2 linked regions of the Chelatococcus sp. HY11 genome follow. The protein of the gene in region 2 interacts with the protein of the main gene of each other region in a pairwise test. Links are inferred from orthologs where the notes say so. Each region holds a gene or a part of one and is shown on either strand. Other genes may lie near its edges. The genes, in order: hfq and rho.

Region 1 (10,798 bases), 2.3 Mb from region 2 along the record:
GCCGGACCTCGTGCCAAACCTGTTCGACCCGTTTGTGACCACGAAGGCTTCCGGCAGTGGCCTTGGTCTTGCTTTGGTTGCGAAGATCATCGGTGACCATGGCGGCGTCGTGGAATGCGACGCTGGTGTGCACCGTACGACGTTTCGGGTGTTGATGCCCATGTATCTGGCCCGCGATGGGCGTGGCTCGGAGGAATGAGTAATATGGCGAGAGGCAGCATTCTTGTCGCCGATGACGATACCGCCATCCGCACGGTGCTGAACCAGGCATTGGCGCGGGCGGGCTATGACGTCAGGTCCACAGGACATGCAGCGACGCTCTGGCGCTGGGTAAGCCAGGGCGAAGGCGATCTGGTGATCACCGACGTGGTGATGCCGGACGAGAACGCCTTCGACGTGCTGCCGCGGATAAAGAAGCTGCGTCCGGACCTTCCCGTCATCGTCATGAGTGCGCAGAATACCTTCATGACGGCGATCCGAGCGTCCGAGCGGGGTGCCTATGAATATTTGCCGAAACCCTTCGACCTGAAGGAACTGGTCTCCATCGTCGCGCGCGCACTGTCGCGGCCGCGCGGGCAGGCGAAGAGCCTCGGCGATGCCGATGGCGAGGATATTCCGCTGGTCGGCCGTTCCCCGGCCATGCAGGAGATCTACCGGGCGCTGGCGCGGTTGATGCCGACGGATCTTACGGTCATGATCACCGGCGAATCCGGCACCGGCAAGGAGCTCGTTGCCCGCGCGCTGCATGACTATGGCAAGCGCCGCACAGGCCCTTTCGTCGCCATCAATATGGCGGCCATCCCGCGCGACCTCATCGAGTCCGAGCTGTTCGGCCATGAGAAGGGCGCCTTCACCGGCGCGACCCAGCGCAGCGCCGGCCGCTTCGAGCAGGCCGAGGGCGGCACGCTGTTCCTCGACGAGATCGGCGATATGCCGATGGAAGCGCAGACGCGTCTTCTGCGCGTCCTGCAGCAGGGTGAATATACGACCGTCGGCGGCCGCACGCCGATCAAGACCAATGTTCGCATCATCGCGGCCACCAACAAGGACCTGCGGATTTCCATCCAGCAGGGCATTTTCCGCGAGGACCTGTTCTTTCGGCTCAATGTGGTGCCGCTGCGCCTTCCCCCGCTCCGCGAGAGGGCGGAAGATGTGCCGGATCTCATCCGCCATTTCTTCACGCTGGTGGCGCGCGAGGGTTTGCCTCACAAGCAGATCGACCTCGATGCGATGGACCGCCTGAAGCGCTATCGCTGGCCCGGCAATGTGCGCGAGCTCGAAAATCTTGTCCGGCGGCTGGCCGCGCTCTACCCTCAGGACACCATCACCGGCCCGATTATCGACGCCGAACTAGAGCCCTCCACCAGCAGTTCGCCGGAAGGGAGCGAGGCCCGGGAGGACGAGCAACTCGCCACGTCAGTCGAACGGCACCTCAATCGCTATTTTGGCGGATTCAAGGATGCGCTGCCGCCCCCCGGTCTCTACCACCGCATCCTGCGCGAGATCGAGGGGCCGTTGATCGGCATGGCATTGGCGGCGACGCGCGGAAACCAGATCAGAGCCGCCGAACTCCTGGGGCTCAATCGTAATACCCTGCGCAAGAAGATCCGGGATCTCGATCTATCGGTGGTGCGTACCCCGGCACGCTAAAGGCAGCTTCAAAGCAGCCGACGCGGCGATCAGAACCACCGCCGATGGGGCAGGGGGCCGCGCATCATGATCGTCGCGTTCGCCAGACAGCAGGTTAAGCTGCCCCTGTTGCATCGAAGCCATGTGATTTATCTGCACATGGCCTCGCCACAATTGCACGACGAGCCCTTTGACCAGCGCAATCTCGCATCTGATAGATTTATGTAACAAATGTCTACAACGTACTGGATTTAATAAGAAAATATCAAACTCATAGGCGCAATCCGATTGTCAATCGGCTCCCTTTTGCCTGTGGCGCCGACCCAGCGCTGCCTTGGGAATGTCGCAATTCGACAACAGTGTTGTAGCTCCGCATCATTGTCCGGTGCTATTCAACCGATTCGATCATAGCGAAACGGCGGGCCATTATTTCGTGAGCTTATCGGCGGATCTTCCCAAGGAACGCAAATCCCGCGTATCCGGCATATTAGGAACGGTCGCGGTCACGCTGGCGTTGATCTCGGCGCTTGTGACCTTCGTCGTGCTCGCCGGCATGACGCCGATCCTGCCGACGCATATCGTTGTCGTCTGGGCGCTGTTCATCAACGGCATCCTCGTCCTGCTCCTCGTCTCGGTCATCCTGTGGGAGACATACAGCCTGTTCAGGGCGAGGCGGGAGGGGGCGGCGGCGGCAGGCCTTCATGTCCGCATCGTCTCGCTGTTCAGCCTGGTGGCCGCGCTTCCGGCCATTCTTGTCGCGATCGTGGCTTCGATCACGCTTGAACGCGGTCTCGACCCCTGGTTCACCAGTTCACTCAAGGGGCTCATCACCAATACGGTCGAGATCGCGCATGCTTATCGTGATAGCCAATGCCGCAACATGGTGCGCGAAACGGAATTGATGGCCGCCGACCTCAATCGCGCCAAGGTGCTGTTCAACGCAGACCGCAAGCTTTTCCACGACTTCATGTTGTCGCGCTCGGTCTTCCTCGGGTTCCCCTCGGCCATGCTCGTCAGCGAGGACGGCAAGGTGCTGGAGCGCATCGAGCAGAAGTCGCTCGAAAATCTTTCGCCGCCGTCGGACGAGGATATCAAGGACGCCAATACCACCGATCCGGTCTGCCTCATTCCGCAGTCTGGCAACCTGTTCCGTTCGCTCATCAAGCTGGATTGGCCGGAGCCCACACTTCTTTATGTAGCGCGAACTGTCGATCCGCGTGCCGTCGAGTTCCCGGCCGCCGCGCAGACAGGTGTCGCCTATTATCAAGCTCTCGAGGAAAAGAAGCTCGGCATCCAGATCGCCTTCGCATCGATGTTCGCGCTGGTCGCGCTCATCGTGCTTTTGTCGGCGGTGTGGTTCGGCTTGAGCTTCGCCAACCGGCTCGTCATGCCCGTCCGCCGGCTGATACACGCGACGGACCAGGTCGCAAGCGGCAATTTCTACGTGCAGGTGCCGATCCGGCGCGCGGAGGGCGATCTCGCGCATCTTGGCGCGACGTTCAACAAGATGACGAGCGAACTCAGGCAGCAGCACGATGGTCTGGTCGCGGCGAGCGATGTGATCGACAAGCGACGGCGCTTCAACGAAGCGGTGCTCGCCGGTGTATCCGCCGGCGTCATCGGCACGGATGCGGCGGGCATGATCACGATCGTCAACCCGTCGGCGGAAGCGATCCTGCAGGCGGATGGCAGCTCGGTCATCGGAAAGCCCATCGTCGAGGCCCTGCCCGAAGTGGCCCCCCTCCTCGACGAGGTGCTCGCTGGCCGGCAGAGACAGTTGATCCAGGGGCAGATGGCCCTGAATCGTGACGGTCGCGAGCGCATGCTCAACGTACGCGTGACCAGCGAACAGGCGGTGGGACAGGACAAGGGCTTTGTCGTCACGCTCGACGACATAACGGACCTCGTCTCCGCCCAGCGGACATCAGCCTGGGCCGACGTTGCCCGGCGCATCGCCCATGAGATCAAGAACCCGCTCACGCCGATCCAGCTGTCGGCCGAGCGCATCCGTCGCAAATACGGCAAGGTTATCGTCGAGGATCGCGCGATCTTCGACCAATGCGTCGCCACGATCGTCCGCCAGGTCGACGACATCAAGCGCATGGTCGATGAGTTCTCCTCCTTCGCGCGGATGCCGAAGCCGAACCACGCGATGGACGATGTTGTCGATACGGTGCGCCAGGTCGTCTTCCTGATGCGCGTGGGTACGCCCGATATCACCTTCAACGAAAAACTGCCGGAGGAGGGGATCACCGCCTATTTCGACCGCCGGCTGATTTCCCAGGCCGTCACCAACATCGTGAAGAACGCGACCGAGGCGGTGATGGCGGTCGATGGCAATACGCGCGGCGTCGGGCAGATCGACATCAATGTGCGCGAACAGGACGGCATCATCACGATCGATGTCAGTGACAACGGCAAGGGTTTTCCAAAGGAGCACAGGCAGCGATTGCTTGAGCCTTACATGACGACCCGCGAGGGCGGCACGGGCCTCGGCCTCGCCATCGTGGGCAAAATTCTCGAGGACCACGGCGGCGGCATCGAGTTGCTCGACCATCCCGGCGTTAGCGCCGGGGGGCCGGGCGCGCGTGTCCGCATGTGGTTCCCCAAGTCCGGTATTTCCGGGTCTGGCAGTGGTGGCGTTGCGTCAACGGACAGCAAGGACGACATCAAACAAAGGGCAATTGGATGAGCGCCGACATCCTCATCGTCGACGACGAAGCGGATATTCGTGAACTCGTAGGCGGCATACTCGATGACGAGGGCCATAGGACGCGGACGGCTGGTGGTTCGGATGAAGCCTTGGCCGCGATAGAATCCCGCCGGCCGCAGCTGGTCTTCCTCGATATCTGGCTGCAAGGCAGCCGTCTCGACGGTCTCCAGGTGCTGGACGTCATCAAGGAGCAGAATCCGGAAGTGCCGGTCGTCATGATCTCCGGGCATGGCAATATCGAAACCGCGGTCTCGGCCATCAAGCGCGGCGCGTATGATTTCATTGAGAAGCCGTTCAAGGCTGATCGCCTGGTTCTGGTGGCTGAGCGCGCGCTGGAGGCCTCTCGCCTGAAGCGGGAGGTGCGCGAACTCAGGACGCGATCCGGGCAGACCAGCCGAATGGTAGGCCGATCCCCGATCATCAACCAGCTGCGGCAGACCATTGAGCGCGTCGGTCCGACCAATGCACGCGTGCTGATCAGCGGCCCGTCCGGCTCCGGCAAGGAGCTCGCGGCTCGCACGCTGCATATGAACTCGCAACGAGCCAATGGCCCGTTCATCGTCATCAATGCGGCGGCGATCACGCCCGACACGATGGAGAGCGAACTTTTTGGTGTCGAGGCGACCGACGGTCGTGGCCGGCGCATCGGCGCGCTGGAGGAGGCCCACGGCGGTACGCTTTACATCGACGAAGTCGGTGACATGCCCCGGGAAACGCAGAACCGCATCCTGCGCGTGCTGGTGGACCAGAACTTCCAGCGGGTAGGGGGCACCACGCGCGTTCACGTCGACGTGCGCATCATCTCATCCACGAGCCGCGATCTCACCCAGGAAATAGCCGAGGGCCATTTCCGGGAGGATCTCTTCCACCGGCTGGGTGTCGTGCCGATCCGGATTCCGTCTGTGGCCGAGAGGCGGGAGGACGTACCCGAACTTATCAGCTTCTTCATGGAGCAGATTTCGGTTGCCACCGGACTCGCCAAGCGTGTCATCGCCGACGACGCCATGGCGGTGCTTCAATCGCACGATTGGCCGGGCAATGTGCGCCAACTGCGTAACAATGTGGAACGGTTGATGATATTGACCGGCGGCGATCCCGATGCGGCGATTTCCGCCGATCTCTTGCCCGCCGAAATCGGGACGCTTGTGCCGACCACGCCTGCTGGCAGCGGTGGAGAGAAGCTGATGAGTTTGTCGTTGCGGGACGCGCGCGAGATCTTTGAGCGTGAATATCTCGTGGCGCAGATCAACCGCTTCTCGGGCAATATCTCGCGGACTGCGGAATTTATCGGTATGGAGCGCTCTGCCCTACACAGGAAGTTGAAGTCGCTCGGCATCGGCTCCTGAGAGCTCACGTCCGCGCCGCGCACCCGTGCACAAGCCCGGACCGATGCTGGCGCGACAGCCAGAATCGCATCGGCGCGGCAAGAGATACTTGCGTTTGAAGCGTTTCTCCCTTTGTAATGCGATTCTCGGTCTATGAGCGTCCCGCGCCAGCGCAGCCTTCCGGCAGCAAAGGCAAAGGCAACAACAGAAGCCGTGTAAGCGAACAAGGACCGACGAGCACGGCGCAAGAAGAAGGTTTAACAAGATGGCGGGCGAACGCGCGCAAAACCTGCAGGACACTTTTCTCAACCACCTTCGCAAGAATAAGGTCCCGCTGACGATTTTCCTGGTCAACGGCGTCAAGCTTCAGGGTGTTGTGACTTGGTTCGACAACTTTTGTGTATTGCTGCGCCGCGATGGGCACTCGCAGCTGGTCTATAAGCACGCTATATCGACGATCATGCCTGGACATCCGATCCAGCTGTTCGAGCCGACAGACGATATGGGGTCAGAAAAGGTCTGAATGACTCAACCCGATAAGCGTAAGGACGCGTTTCAACCGTCGCCGCCTTCCCCTGTTGATCAAGAAGGCAAGAATACCCGCGTTCTCGTGATCGGGCCCTACCTGACACGCAGCACATCCGAGCGCAGTGGCGAGAACACGGCGCGGGATGCGGCTGCGCGGCTCGATGAAGCCGTAGGTCTGGCGCGGGCGATCGATGTGACGATCGTCCGTGCGATCCAGCTAAGCCTCGCCAATGTCCGCCCCGCGACCTATCTCGGCTCGGGCAAGGTGGAGGAGCTGGCCGGCACCGTAAAAGCCGATGAGATCGATCTCGTCATCATGGATTGCGCTCTCTCCCCGGTGCAGCAGCGCAATCTCGAGCGGGCGCTTGGCGCCAAGGTCATCGACCGGACGGGGCTCATCCTCGACATCTTCGGCAAGCGGGCACGCACGCGCGAGGGCTCGCTCCAGGTGGAACTCGCTCATCTCACCTACCAGAAGAGCCGCCTTGTCCGCTCATGGACCCATCTTGAACGGCAGCGCGGCGGATTCGGCTTTCTCGGAGGCCCTGGAGAGACGCAGATTGAGACGGATCGCCGGCTCATCCAGGAGCGGATGAGCCGCATCGAGCGTGACCTCGAACATGTCAAGCGGACGCGCGCTCTGCACCGAGAGAGCCGGCGCCGCGTGCCTTATCCCATCATCGCTCTGGTCGGTTACACCAATGCCGGCAAGTCGACCCTGTTCAATCGCTTGTCTGCGGCCAAGGTCATGGCCGAGGACCTGCTTTTCGCGACCCTCGACCCGACAGCCCGCGCGATTGAGCTGCCCCACGGCTCGAAAGCCATCCTTTCGGATACGGTCGGCTTCATTTCCGATCTTCCGACCATGCTGGTCGCGGCCTTCCGGGCTACGCTGGAAGACGTGATCGAGGCGGACGTGCTGCTGCATGTCCGGGATGTGTCCCATGGCGACACCGAGGCCCAGGCGAGCGATGTGGAGACCATCCTTCGCGAACTCGGCATTGACCCAAGCAATGGTCAACGGCTGATCGAAGTGTGGAATAAGGCCGATCTCCTCGCGCCGGATGAACGCGCCAAGCTGGACAATCTCGCGTCACGCAGGCCGACCGAACTTCGGCCGGTCCTGGTCTCGGCCGTCAGCGGGGAGGGGATGGATACCCTGTTGTCCGCCATCGAAGCCAGGCTGGCGCATGGCCGCGCGATCTATCATGTCGTCTTGGAGCCAGAGGCCGGAGATGTTCTGAACTGGCTCTATGAGGAGGCTGAAATTCTGGACCGGCGTTCGGACGAAGATGGCCGTGTCCTGTTGGCTGTCCGCATCGCGGAGGCAAAAGAGCCCCGTTTGCTGAGGCGTTGTCCGGGAGCAAAGCGGATCCGGTAAGGCCCTCTTAGTCGGAGCTCGCAGATTTCTCGTCGCGCTTGGCCTCCTGCCAGAGATCTTCCATCTCGTCGAGGCTAGCTTCCTTGGTGGTCCGCCCCGTGGAAGCGAGCTGCCGTTCAATGTAAGCGAATCGACGCTCGAACTTGGCATTTGTCAGAGCAAGCGCGACTTCGGCATCTCCGCCGGCATGGCGCGCCAAATTGACGGCCGCGAATATCAAATCGCCGATTTCCTCGACCACCGCTGATGGGTCGGCCATGCCTAAGGCTGCGTCGATCTCGTCTAGTTCCTCGCGGAGCTTCGCCACCACCTCGCGCGCTTCCAACCAATCGAACCCCACACCGGCGGCTTTACGCTGGAGCTTATCGGCGCGGGTAAGGGCAGGGAGTGTCCTCGCTATGCCATCCAGGAGCCCCGCCCGACCTTCGTCGGCTAGTCCGCGTTCCTCACGCCGGCGGCGGCGCTCGATCTTTTCCTCAGCCTTGATGCGATCCCAAAGCGTCTTGACCTCATCCGGTGATAAATCTCGTGCCGAACCGAAGACATGCGGATGCCGCCTGATAAGCTTGCCGGTGATGGCCTCGACCACGTCCCCGAACGCAAACTCGCCAGCCTCCTCGGCCATGCGCGCGTGAAACACGACCTGCAGGAGGACATCGCCCAACTCTTCCTGGAGATCGTCCATATCGCCGCGCTCGATGGCATCGGCTACCTCATAAGCCTCTTCAATCGTGTAAGGCGCAATCGTCGCAAAGTTCTGATCAAGATCCCACGGGCATCCGCTGCCGGGCGTTCGCAGCGCGGCCATGATCGCAAGGAGCTGGTCGATATCCCGAGAGGCCTTCATCCGATCTCCACAACAGTTCTGCGGGCTAGGCAAGCCATGTGACACCGGACATTGGCTCTCCAAGCCATGGCTCACAATCAGGCCAGACTGTGGGAGTTGGATCACGGGAAGGCAGACGTTTCAAGACATGATCGTCGGTCAATGCGTTGCGCAAAGCTCAAGCCCCAATTTCGCATAAGGCGCATTATGGAACTCAAGGGCTTCGGCTTTGTTCTCTCCCATGCCTGTGTCATCTCAACCGTCGAACACCTCCCGCAGGCTGTGGAACCAGCGCGGCCGAACGACGTTTGTATAATAACAGCAAAACATATGGGAGACGAAAGTGGATCACACAGCTGAAACAACGAACCTGATCGGCTCCGATAAAGTCTCGGGAACCGAGGTATATAATGGTTCGGGAGAACATCTTGGCGAGATATCAAGTGTGATGATCGACAAGGTGAGCGGCAAGGTGGCCTACGCTGTTATGTCCTTTGGTGGTTTTCTTGGCATTGGTGAGCAATACCATCCGCTACCATGGTCAACATTGACGTATGATACCGCCAAGGGCGGCTACGTGGTGAATTTAAGCCGCGAACAGCTTGAAGGCGCACCACATTATGAGGCGCGCGACACCCCGGATTGGGGAGATCGTTCCTACGAACGTCGCCTTCACGACTACTACGGCGTGAACCCATATTGGGGAATATAATCGCCCATAACTGTCCGTGCCCATAATTGTCCATAACAGACGTGGCCGCCGCTCATTCTGGAGCGGCGGCCTTTTTATGTCAGTCGAGTGCATGAAGGCAACACCGCCGCCGATCGCAAATTCCAAAATTAAAGGCCTTCAAAGCCTCATCCGCTTCGAGGGCCTTTTTTGCTGGCAACGATTGTCCCATGAGGGCGACAGCATATTGCGAGGAGGTGCCCTGCCCCTCTGACAAGGCATCTTTAAGGATGCGACTGTCTGCTGCGGCCGATTCGTGGATCGCTGAAAAGACTGACAACCGTGGGATCCGGCGACACTGTGGCGCCGTCGTCCTCAAGCCAAGCTCGCGAAAAGCGGCCCCAGAAGAAAGGGAACCGGCAATCTAGCGCGGGAGCGAAATCGACCTCATCGCTTTTCTCCTGGAAAAAAGAAAGGAGATCATTGCGAGACCGGATACGCTCTGCAGTCGCGGCGAAAGGCTCTAAGCGATGTAAAATATTGATTATCTTATCCACGGGCGGGCGAAACTCAGACATGATCTCACGGAGATCCACTCTCAGCGCTGCGAGAGCATAATCGGTGTCAGAGGTCGACCTGATGCCGTGATGCATGTAAGCGTCTCCTCTCGCCGTATCTCAGCGGAGAGCCAAGATACTCCAATATCTATAGGGATAACGCATTTGCAGCATCTGTGTTCCGGATGCAGCCACATAATCGAGCGAACTATGCCCAAATGTTGAATGAAGGCAGGGCGGGCTGTCAAGTTTGGGAGATGCTATACGCAAGCGAACAGGCCGGTATGCGCGTAGAACCGCTGACCTCATATAGCACGTCATTCCATTGAAAATTCATTATACGGGGCGCAGGGCTGCAAGATGGGCGCAAACGCCTTATATCCGCCGTCCTCATCGAGGGCGACGGCGGCGCTGCCGCCAGGAACGGCCAAGCTGCCAAATTTCACCGTCTTGAATGAAGGCGTAGTTCGGGTGCTCACAAGGCAGTGATTGAGGGCGTCCTGCCCCAAATGCGCATGGAATCCCGAAGCACCAAGGGAGCTTGCACCGCAAGCGGAAGCAGCGCGGACTCAGCGCACGCTGGGATCTGACCCGAAAAGGGCAAAGATGATGGTGGGCGGTAACGGGCTCGAACCGCTGACATTCTCGGTGTAAGCGAGATGCTCTACCAACTGAGCTAACCGCCCTCAATCCGTGGACAGGTGTCGGATATCACGGAGAAGGTTCAGTCTCGTACCTCAATGGGACGAAACTGAAGTGATTTAACGGAGAGCCATCCGGCGAGGCAAGTCTTTTTGAGCTGCCCGACCGCACGGCTCGTCCGTCGATGTCCCAAAGGGAGCACACAGGCCCCCAGCCCCTTAAAAGTCACACCACACCTCCAGAGCCCGCCCGGAAGCAGGTGGATCAGCGAGGTGGATGGCTGATTGTCGGCCTACGGACGCAGGAAGGGCGCCGAGACGATTCCCGGCCGGGACTAGCCTCAAACATGGCCGTCCCCCTCCCCCGCGAGCTTGTCCGGCCATTCTTGGCCGCGACAAATCTCACTTGCCGTTGACGGCTTCCTTGAGGCCAGCGCCGGCCTTGAACTTGGGCGTCTTCGACGCCGGAACCTTGATGGTCTCACCGGTGCGTGGGTTGCGAGCGGTGCCTGCCGCGCGATCAGCGAC
Region 2 (10,754 bases):
ACACGCGATTTGCGGCGTTACGATCCGGTTGGTCAGCGTCGAGAAAGGTTCTGGCGGATCATCGCCGGCCTGCATCTCCACAGCAGACCAATCGATCGTCCGGCCGTCCAGGCGGGCCGGGGTCCCTGTCTTCAACCTCCCGAGCGAAAGCCCGAGGCTCATCAAGCTGGCCGAAAGGCCATTCACGGGTGGCTCCCCATAGCGTCCGCCTGCCTGCCTGAACTCTCCGATATGGATCAACCCGCGCAGGAATGTGCCAGTCGTAATAACGATAGCGCCACAGGCCAGGCGGCGCCCATCGCCGAGTTGCACGCCGGACACGCAATTGTCCGAGAAGATAATGGAATCGACTTCAGCTTCCAGAAGCGACAGGTTCGGGGTCGCTGCCAAGGCTTCCTGCACGGCGCGGGCATAGAGCTTCCGATCCGCTTGAGCCCGCGGGCCACGCACGGCCGGTCCCTTGCGGCGGTTGAGAACCCGGAACTGTATTCCAGCCACGTCGGCCGCGCGAGCCATGACCCCATCCAGGGCATCGATCTCGCGCACGAGATGACCCTTGCCAAGGCCACCGATCGCCGGATTGCATGACATCGCGCCGATGGTCGCTTGGCTATGCGTGACCAGAACGGTTCGCGCGCCAAGACGCGCGGAGGCGGACGCAGCCTCAGTCCCGGCATGACCACCGCCCACCACAACGACATCAAACTTGGTCAACATTTGGATCTCCGTGCGATCCCAGAGCGTCATGACGCTTGTACGCGAAATGCGTTTCACGTGAAACAGCGCGAAGCGGTGCCCTACTTCCCGATGCAGAATGACGAAAAGACTCGGTCGAGAATCTCCTCCACCCCGACATGCCCTGTTACGCGACCAAGGCCGCGTAGAGCAAGCCGCAAGTCTTCCGCGAAAAGCTCGGGTGGTTTGGCGGGCTCCAAACCTCTTTCGAGAGCCGAGAGCGCGGCTGTGAGCGCATTACGATGGCGTTCACGGGTCACAAGCGCTGAGCCGTTTCCCAGCGCCTCGCGCGCACGATCAGCGATCACGTGCAACAACTGTGCGATCCCTTGATCTCTTGTCGATGAAATCGCAAGGCCATCAAAGCCGACCGGCGCTTCCCGCAGATCACGTTTCGTCCATACCCGTAACGTAGGCGCTTGCCATTCGGATGGTTGCGGGGGCGAATCGAGGGCCTCGAGCGCAAGCACCAGGTCAGCCCGCTCGGCGCGGACGAGGGCCCGTCGAATCCCCTCCGTCTCAATCAGGTCCTCGGTTGAGCGGAGCCCAGCCGTGTCGACGAGCATTACGGGCAGCCCATCGATATCGAGCGCTGCTTCCAATACATCCCTGGTCGTACCCGGAACAGGGGTAACGATCGCCGCCTCTCTCTGAAGCAGACGATTGAACAACGTGGACTTGCCGGCGTTCGGTGCGCCCGCGATGACCACGGTGAAGCCCTCACGCAGCCGTTCGCCCCGACGGCCATCCGAGATCGCCGCGGCGATCTCTGCACGAACCTGCGCCACACGTGGCCCTACCCCGTCAACCAAATTGTCGGGCACATCCCCTTCGTCCGAGAAATCAAGTTCAGCCTCGACCTCGGCCAGGCAGTCCGCTAACCGGTCCCGCCAGCCCATTGTGACGGCGGAAAGGGCACCGTCCATTTGACGCAAGGCCTGCCGACGCTGCAACTCAGTCTCCGCGTCCACAAGATCCGCGATGCCCTCCGCCTCGCTCAGATCGAGACGCCCGGCGAGAAAGGCGCGGCGCGAGAACTCGCCCGGCTCGGCGAGCCGACAACGCGGTATGTCCAGCAGGGCTGCCATGACGGCCTTGATGACCGCCGTACCGCCGTGGAGGTGAAACTCCGCCATGTCTTCGCCGCTGAAACTCGCGGGCCCTGGGAACCAGAAGACAAGCGCGTGATCGAGAACCTCGCCGGTCCCTGGCGCGCGCAGCGAGCGAAGGGAAGCCCGGCGGGGATCTGGGCAGCCACCGGCGATCGTTTCGAGAGCGAATCGGCTTCCGGGGCCCGACAAGCGCAGGATCGCCACGGCGGAACGAACCTGCCCGGTCGCGAGCGCAACGATCGTTTCCCGCCCCCCGGCGTTTTCATGATGGGTCGGAGCCATATTGGTCATCACGGAACGAAGTCAGCCCTTCAGGATTACGACGGCGAGGCCTAGTTTGATCGGCAAATCATGCGACAATGACACCGAGTGAGGACGGAGCGTTGATATGAACCGCCTGGGTGACCAGACAAGTCCCTATCTCCTGCAGCATAGTGACAACCCCGTCGATTGGTGGCCTTGGGGATCGCAAGCGCTTGCCGAAGCGAGGCGTCTGGGCAAGCCGATTCTGCTGTCGGTCGGATACGCGGCTTGCCACTGGTGCCACGTCATGGCGCACGAGAGCTTCGAAGACGCGGCGACCGCCGCCGTGATGAACGAACTCTTCGTCAATATCAAGGTGGATCGCGAGGAGCGTCCGGACGTCGACCAGATCTATATGCAGGCCCTTCACATGTTGGGAGAACAGGGGGGCTGGCCGCTCACCATGTTCCTAACGCCCGAGGCTGAGCCATTCTGGGGCGGGACCTACTTCCCAAAGACAGCCCAGTTCGGGCGCCCCGCGTTTGTGTCCGTTCTCAAAGAGGTAGCCCGGCTTGTCCGGGAGGAGCCGGTACGGATCGCCCATAACCGGAATGCCCTGTTGCAGAATTTGCGCGCGACGGTCGCCGCGAGCCCCGACGCCTCCTTTGGTGGGCAGTGGCTCGGAGAGGTGGGGTCGGCACTCAAGCGCGCTTTCGATCCGGTCAGCGGCGGCTTGAAAGGCGCCCCGAAGTTTCCCAACCCCATGCTTCTCGAATTCCTGTGGCGCTGGTCTCAAGCGCAAGGCGATGCGGAAGCGGAAGCCTTGTTTCAGTTCTCGCTGGAACAGATGGCTCGCGGGGGCATCCATGATCACCTCGGCGGCGGCTTCGCGCGCTACTCTGTCGATGATCGATGGCTCGTGCCGCATTTCGAGAAGATGCTCTACGACAATGCCCAGCTGCTGCCTCTCTTCGCCCTAGCAGCCTCCCAGACGGGTCATACCGTCTTCAAGGAGGCGGCCGAGGGCATCGTCAGCTGGCTTGAGCGTGAGATGCGCATGCCAGGCGGTGCCTTCGCGGCAAGCCTCGATGCGGATTCGGAGGGAGAGGAAGGCAAGGCCTATGTTTGGACCGAACCCGAAATCGATGCGATCCTGGGGTCAGACGCCGCCCTGTTCAAGGCCGTCTACGGCGTGACGCCCGGAGGCAATTGGGAAGGCCATACCATCCTCAACCGCCAGAACGACTTTGTCCCTGACCCCCGACAGATGACCAAGCTGGAAGGTCTCAGGGAGCGTGTTCTGGACTATCGAAGCCGACGTCCGCAGCCCGCTCGGGACGACAAGATCCTCGCCGACTGGAACGGATTGGTGATCGTCGGGCTCGTCCGCGCGGGATTACTTCTCGACCGCCCGGACTGGATAGAAACCGCCCAGGGCGCGTATCGTTTCATAAACGAATCGATGGTGCGGGACGGTCTTCTGGGCCATAGCTGGCGGGATGGCCGTCTGCTTTTCCCCGGTTTCGCCACCGATCACGCCGCATTGATGCTGGCGGCTCTAACGCTTTATGAGGCGACGGGAGGCCCGCACTATCTGGACGATGCCGTGCGTTGGCGAACAGCGTTAAAAGATCGTTACGCTGACGAATCGGGTTTGCTCTTCCTGGTTGCCGACAGCGCTGATGATCTTGTCGTGCGCCCACGACCGACGATGGATGAAGCGACGCCGAATGCCAACGGCCTGTACGCGGAAGCCTTGGCCAGACTGGCGGCACTCGCACCTTTCGAAGGCGCCGGCGAGGAACTGTCGATGCTCGCTGGCCATGCCAAGGTAGCACCCTTAAATCACGCGTCGATCCTGAACGGCCTGGATTTTCATATCCATGGCGCGGCTATCGTCGTCGCGGGATCCGAAAGAGAGGCGCTGCTCGCGGCGGCCAGGTCCGTTCCATATCCGAATCGGACAATCATGGAGTTGCGAGATGTCCATGCCCTTGCCGCTGGGCACCCGGTGAGGGCGCAATCCGAGAGAGCTGGGCGGGGAAGTGCCTTCATATGCCGGGGGCAGGCCTGTTCCCTACCGATCAGCGATCCAGTCGTACTGGTAGAATTGCTAAGCCCATCTTCGGATAAGACGGACTAGTTTGCAAAAACCCCGCGGCAATTTGCAGTCGCGGGGTGGTGAGGAGGAGCCGGCTTCCCGGCTCAACGGCCGCGCGACACGCGGTCAGCGAGAGAGTCGCGCGGTGCGAAATCCTCAGGCAAAGTACCAATCACTGGTAGACGCGTTCCAGGCGAGCGAGTGCAGATAGTCGCTCTGGCTCACGTTCTCGGGACTATCGGCGAAAGCGATAAGAAGGTTCTCGCGACTGAATCCGTTCTGCAGCTGGCTGATCCAGAAAGCTGCCCCGGCGCTGTCACTGGCCCGGCCAAGTACGTTCTCATACATCACCTCGACCAAATCAGCGTTGGTCATGGTGTACGCGTTTCCGTAGGCCTTCGTGAATTCGGCGCTTTTCAGAAGCGAGCCCGCGATGTCCGTCTCCGGGACGCCGCTCGCCTGCAGGTCATACCAGAAGTTGAGGCCCGCAATATCGGCCTTGCGGCCGAGGCCAGCCTCATAAAGACGTCCGACGCCTTCGGCATCCGCCTTGTTGGAACCGAAGACTTCCTGCTCGCGATGGAAATTGATGGTGTCGTTGGCATCATTGGACAGGAAACCACTGAGACCGAGGCCACCCAATCCTTCCCAGGGAATGTCACCGATGTAGCTTCCTTTTTCGGGCAGGTAATAGGCGATTTCGCCCCAGCTCAGACTGACGTCATTGAAATGGTAGAGCTCGACCTGTCGGCCCGGATCAAGCCAGTCGAGAACGATGACCGACGTATCACTGGCGGTATCCCAGAGAACGAGATGGCGATTATCGATCGTCGCGATGTGGCTCGTCGATGACGACCACGAGATGCCCCGCATCGTCACATAATCATCTCCGCCACTATCCGAGATGATCATGTCACCGCTTACGATATAGCCGTCCTCGCCCTTGCCGCCCATGGCGAGATTGAAACCCCCCCGTGCGGTGCTCTCGATCGTATCGTTGCCGCCATACCCGTAGGCGACGGAATAGGAACTCCCCAACGTCAGGTAGTCCCGAAACGAAACACCACTTGTCGGTGTCAAATTGATAACCATGCCAGAATTCCCGCTTTGACTGCGCCTTTGCCCCGTTCCGGGATAGACCGAGGTCCCCCGTGGCAAGTTCGCAAGTGTCGAGCCGGCTTTCCGCCAGAGGGTTTGTGCTGCCGGCCGGAGCGTGGGATCGGCAGCGCACAGGGCACAAAAAACCGCCGGAGCAAAACCCCGGCGGTTTTTTTGAATGGAGGGGTCGGGGGCAACCGATCGAAGCGGCGGCCTTGATCCCCGGCAGCCTTTCGATCCTCAGGTATTCATCGAATCGAAGAATTCGCCGTTGGACTTGGTCTGCCGCAGCTTGTCGAGCAGGAACTCGATGGCATCGACCGTACCCATCGGATTGAGAATCCGCCGGAGCACATAGGTCTTCTTGAGGATGTCCGCCGGCGTAAGCAGTTCCTCCTTGCGCGTGCCGGAACGGGTAATGTCCAGCGCCGGGAAGACGCGCTTGTCGGAAACCTTGCGGTCGAGAATGATTTCCGAGTTACCCGTGCCCTTGAACTCCTCGAAGATCACTTCGTCCATGCGGCTGCCGGTATCGATCAGCGCGGTCGCGATAATGGTCAGCGAACCGCCTTCCTCGATATTGCGAGCCGCACCGAAAAAGCGCTTCGGCCGCTGCAAGGCGTTCGCATCCACACCGCCGGTCAACACCTTGCCTGAAGACGGCACGACCGTGTTGTAGGCGCGACCGAGTCGGGTGATGGAATCGAGCAGGATGACCACGTCACGGCCATGCTCGACCAGGCGCTTCGCCTTCTCGATGACCATCTCGGCCACCTGCACGTGGCGTGCGGCCGGCTCGTCGAAGGTGGAGGAAATCACCTCGCCCTTCACCGAGCGCTGCATGTCGGTGACTTCCTCAGGCCGCTCGTCGATGAGCAGGACGATGAGGTAGCACTCGGGATGATTCGTGGTGATCGACTGGGCGATATTCTGCAGAAGGACCGTCTTGCCGGTACGCGGCGGCGCCACGATGAGGGCGCGCTGGCCTTTGCCGATCGGCGAGACAATGTCGATGATCCGGGCCGAGTAGTCCTTCTTGGTCGGATCCTCGAGCTCGAGACGCAACCTCTCGTCGGGATAGAGCGGCGTCAGGTTGTCGAAGTGAACCTTGTGCCGGATCTTCTCCGGATCCTCGAAATTGATCGTGTTGACCTTGAGCAGCGCGAAATAGCGCTCGCCTTCCTTCGGACCACGGATAGGGCCCTCGACCGTGTCACCGGTGCGAAGGCCGAAACGGCGGATTTGCGAGGGCGAAATGTAGATATCGTCCGGCCCCGGCAGGTAGTTGGAATCGGACGACCGGAGAAATCCGAATCCGTCCTGAAGGACCTCGACGACGCCTTCGCCGATGATTTCGATTTCACGCGCAGCCAGCTGCTTCAAAATCGCAAACATCAATTCCTGTTTGCGCATGATGCTGGCGTTTTCGACCTCGAGCTCCTCGGCTGAAGTCAAAAGCTCGGTTGGCGTCTTGGACTTGAGGTCCTGAAGCTTGATCTCCCGCATGGAGACTCTCTCAAAATGTAAGGGGCATGCCTGGGGAAGGCTGGCCACGGTAAGAAGGGGAACTAACAGGCAGAAGGGCAGCGGCTAGGAATAACAAGCTACCGGAAGAGGCGTCGCGTGGTAGAAACCCACGGCATCCGCCAACCTGTTTCAAGGAAGGATGGGAATTCCATATCCGTTTTTGAAGTGGCTCTCAAGCCCCACCGTCAAGGCTTCAAAAAGGTTTGACGACAACCAGTATCACAATCCCGATCATCAGAAGGGTCGGTATCTCGTTCACAATACGATAGAATCGCGCCTTATGCTTGCGAATGTCGCCCGCGAGCCTGCGCTGTTCGCCAGCAAAAAAACCGTGAATGCCAGACAAAAGAACAACCAGAAGCAGCTTCCCGTGAAGCCAGCCGGATGAGAACCAGCCCCCGCTATAGGCTATGTAGAGGCCGGAAATCCACGTCGCGATCATGGCGGGATTGATGATCGCCTTCAAAAGGCGCCGCTCCATGACCTTGAAGGTCTCGGAGCGGTCGGAACCCACGGGCGCCTCCGCGTGGTAGACAAAGAGACGGGGCAAATAGAGCATGCCCGCCATCCAGGCGATAACGGAGATGACGTGGAAGGCTTTGATCCATTCATACATGGGATCAACCTAACCCGCCGCGCACCCGCTTGACGAGCCTTTCAACATGCGGAATCGGGGTCTGCGGCAGAATGCCATGGCCAAGGTTGAAGATATGGGGACGCCCGCCGAGCGCCTCCAGGATCAAATCGATAGCCCGGTCAAGCGCTGTGCCGCCTGACAGAAGAACTTCTGGGCTGAGGTTGCCCTGCACCGGCCGAATAGCCTGAACGGCGCGAGCCTGGTCCAATCCCAGACCCTGGTCCAATCCCACCGCATCGACCCCGCTCTCGCCAGCAAAAAGCGGATAGAAAGGTCCGCTGCCCTTCGGAAAGCCAATGATCCGCGCCCCGGGAACCTCGGCGCGGACGCCGTCGACGATCCGCGCGATCGGCTCCAGGCACCACCGGCGGTAGAGCGCTTCGTCACTGATGAGCGCGCCGGCCCAACTGTCGAAGATCTGGACCGCGTCCGCGCCCGCCTGGAGCTGGCTAACCAGATAACGCGTCGACTGCGCGACCAGGCGGTCGATGATCGCCCTGAAGAGCACGGGATCCCGCGCGGCGAGATCAAGCGCCGGCGCCTGGTCTGGCGTCCCTCTGCCGGCAACCATATAGGTCGCGACCGTCCACGGTGCCCCACAGAAACCAAGCAGGGCCGTCTCGCGCGGCAATGCGGCTCTCACCCGTGAGACGGTCTCAAGGACCGCTCCAACCTTCTCAGGATCGAGGTCTTCGCGCAGCGCCGCAAGGTCCTTCGTCGTCGCGACCGGCTTGAGCCGTGGTCCCTCGCCCTCGACGAACCACAGATCCTGCCCGAGCGCGTGCGGCACGACCAGGATATCACTGAACAGGATGGCGGCGTCGAAGCCGAACCGACGGATGGGCTGAAGAGTGACCTCGGTGGCGAGGCTGGGGGTGTAGCAGAGGTCGAGAAACGATCCGGCTTCCGCGCGCAGAGCGCGATATTCCGGGAGATAACGCCCGGCCTGGCGCATCATCCAGAGAGGAGGAGGGGTCATCGTTTCCCCGGAGAGCGTCCGGAGGATAGGGGAGTGCTGGCTTTGGGAGGCTTGCAGGACGCTGGTCACACCATCTCTCTCTTCAAATCTAATCTTATTTTAGAGTCTAGATTCTGTTGTTTCTACTGGTCAGGGCATGACACATGCGCCAAGGCCGTCCACAAGCCGTCCCCAGATTGCTCGCCAGGGTGGGGGATGGATGAACGGGCGGAAGAGCCGCCGCATATCTTAACAAACCGTTAATCTTCATCGTTTGTTAACGATTGCGGCGTGATTGAGTCGGGACTATCCCCGTTGACGGGATCCAACCCCGGTGGAATCCGTCCATAGGAAGCTCGCTGTTGATCGCTCGGGCTACTCAAGCCACAGTGTGGCGGCGGTCCTTGGTGCGGGCTGGAGTTCTCCACAGCCGTCAACGCTTCATCCACTTGGCTGTCAGATGGCCTGGCGTGGCGGCCGTCCGCTTCGTCCGGCGCAGGAAGATCGGGAAAAACCCTTGAGTCGCAGCTACTTCCATATTCATCTCGTATCCGATTCGACCGGTGAGACCCTCATCGCGGTCAGCCGTGCCGCAGCCGCCCAATACGAGGGGATCTCGGCGATCGAGCATGTCTATCCCTTGGTGCGATCCAAGGCGCAGCTGGAGCGGGTCATCGCGGAGATCGATGTCGCTCCGGGTATCGTCCTTTACACCCTGGTGGAGCCGGATCTCGCTGCGATGTTGGAAGCGGCCTGCGCGGCGGCGAGTTCTCCCTGCCTCCACGTCCTCGATCCCGTCCAGCGGCTGTTCGAGTCCTATCTGGGCATGGCATCGCAGGCGCGCCCAGGCGCCCAGCATACGCTGAATGCCGATTATTTCCGGCGCATCGAGGCGATGAATTTCACGCTTATGCATGACGATGGGCAGATGGCGGATGATGTCGATGCGGCGGACGTAGTGCTGCTCGGCGTCAGCCGAACGTCAAAAACCCCGACCAGCATTTATCTGGCGAATCGCGGTATCAAGACAGCCAACATCCCCCTCGTGCCGGGCGTCCCCGTACCGCCGCAGGTGATGGAGGCACGCAAGCCCTTGATCGTCGGGCTGATCGCGACAGCCGAGCGTATTGTGGAAATCCGCCGCAACCGCCTGCTCAGCCTCCGCGCGGACGAAGATTCCGCCTATGTGGATCGCGATATGGTAGCGGAGGAAATAGCCCAGTCGCGCCGCCTGTGTTCCCGAAACAACTGGCCGGTGATCGATGTCACACGCCGCTCCATCGAGGAGACGGCGGCGACGATCATCGAGCTGCACCGCGATCATCGTTTGAAGTTCATTGCCCTATGATAGCGTCGAACCTCTGGCTCTCGCCCGCGCCGCTGATCCTGGCATCAACCAGCGCGACACGGCGCGCTCTCGTCGATGCGGCGGGAATTCCCGTGGAAACGGAGGATCCGGCGGTCGATGAACGCGCTATCGAGGCGCCACTCAAGGCGGCCGGCGCCTCGCCACGAGATGTGGCCTTGAGCCTTGCCTGCGCCAAAGCGCTTGCGGTCAGCCAACGCCATCCGGGGCGGCTCGTGCTTGGAGGAGACCAGACGCTGGATTGTGAGGGGACATCCTTCTCCAAGCCCGGCGACAGGGAGGCCGCGCATCGCCAGTTGATGGATCTCGCCGGACGCACGCATCATCTCCATGCCGCAGCGGCGCTGGCGCGGGATGGAGAGATCGTCTTCAAGACCGTATCAAGTGCCGCGCTCACCATGCGCGCCATGGACGCGGCATTCGTCTCGCGCTATCTCGCAGCCGCAGGGGAAGCAGTGACTCGCAGCGTGGGTGGCTATCAGCTCGAGGGGCTGGGTGTCCACCTGTTCACGGCGATCACCGGGGATCATTTCACCATTCTCGGTCTGCCCCTGCTCTCGATCCTTCCGGCGTTGCGCCGCGAAGCCGTGCTCGCTTGATAGGAACCGACCGATGTCAGCTACTCTGCCCAAGGCCTGTGTTATCGGCCATCCCATCGGTCATTCCCGCTCGCCGCTTATTCATGGCCACTGGCTCCTGGAGCATGGGTTGGCCGGTGCCTATGAGAAGGTGGATGTGGCGCCAGACGATGTGGCCGCCTTTGTGACGAACCTGACGGAGCGAGGATACGTCGGGGCGAATGTCACGGTTCCACACAAGGAAGCGGTCGTCCCTCACATCGTTCATCTCAGTGATACCGCCGTGGCTCTCGGTGCGGCCAACACGCTCTGGTTGAACGAGGAAGGTGAGCTCTGCGGCGACAATACCGACGTCGCGGGTTTTCTCGGCAATTTGGACGAAGGCGCGCCGGGCTGGGA

What was found.
Region 1: the proteins of rho (region 2) and hfq interact in binary tests that used the Escherichia coli proteins (3 or more experiments, as listed by UniProt). The link is inferred for Chelatococcus sp. HY11 from one-to-one orthologs.

What each region holds. Positions count from the first base shown.
Region 1 is NZ_JAHBRX010000001.1:1,058,330-1,069,127, reverse strand. The notes cover bases 4,574-7,561. They hold hfq (RNA chaperone Hfq), read left to right. Parts: upstream 4,574-5,932; coding sequence 5,933-6,190; downstream 6,191-7,561. Other genes in these bases: hflX (GTPase HflX), read left to right, coding at 6,191-7,561; ntrX (nitrogen assimilation response regulator NtrX), read left to right, coding at 4,574-5,688. In the rest of the region: KIO74_RS05075 (two-component system sensor histidine kinase NtrB), read left to right, coding at 1-199; ntrC (nitrogen regulation protein NR(I)), read left to right, coding at 205-1,650; KIO74_RS05065 (sensor histidine kinase NtrY-like), read left to right, coding at 2,063-4,321; more of ntrX, read left to right, coding at 4,318-4,573; more of hflX, read left to right, coding at 7,562-7,576; mazG (nucleoside triphosphate pyrophosphohydrolase), read right to left, coding at 7,584-8,423; KIO74_RS05040 (PRC-barrel domain-containing protein), read left to right, coding at 8,746-9,114; KIO74_RS05035 (hypothetical protein), read right to left, coding at 9,357-9,725; KIO74_RS05025 (HU family DNA-binding protein), read right to left, coding at 10,673-10,798. UniProt on the Escherichia coli protein: RNA chaperone that binds small regulatory RNA (sRNAs) and mRNAs to facilitate mRNA translational regulation in response to envelope stress, environmental stress and changes in metabolite concentrations.
Region 2 is NZ_JAHBRX010000001.1:3,398,390-3,409,143, reverse strand. What follows is about bases 4,663-7,606. They hold rho (transcription termination factor Rho), read right to left. Parts: upstream 6,796-7,606; coding sequence 5,530-6,795; downstream 4,663-5,529. Other genes in these bases: hemE (uroporphyrinogen decarboxylase), read right to left, coding at 7,437-7,606; hemJ (protoporphyrinogen oxidase HemJ), read right to left, coding at 7,010-7,432; KIO74_RS15515 (DUF4214 domain-containing protein), read right to left, coding at 4,663-5,283. Also shown: tRNA uridine-5-carboxymethylaminomethyl(34) synthesis enzyme MnmG, read right to left, coding at 1-717; tRNA uridine-5-carboxymethylaminomethyl(34) synthesis GTPase MnmE, read right to left, coding at 798-2,129; KIO74_RS15520 (thioredoxin domain-containing protein), read left to right, coding at 2,236-4,233; more of KIO74_RS15515, read right to left, coding at 4,348-4,662; more of hemE, read right to left, coding at 7,607-8,489; KIO74_RS15495 (pyruvate, water dikinase regulatory protein), read left to right, coding at 8,929-9,759; KIO74_RS15490 (Maf family protein), read left to right, coding at 9,756-10,376; KIO74_RS15485 (shikimate dehydrogenase), read left to right, coding at 10,390-10,754. UniProt on the Escherichia coli protein: Facilitates transcription termination by a mechanism that involves Rho binding to the nascent RNA, activation of Rho's RNA-dependent ATPase activity, and release of the mRNA from the DNA template.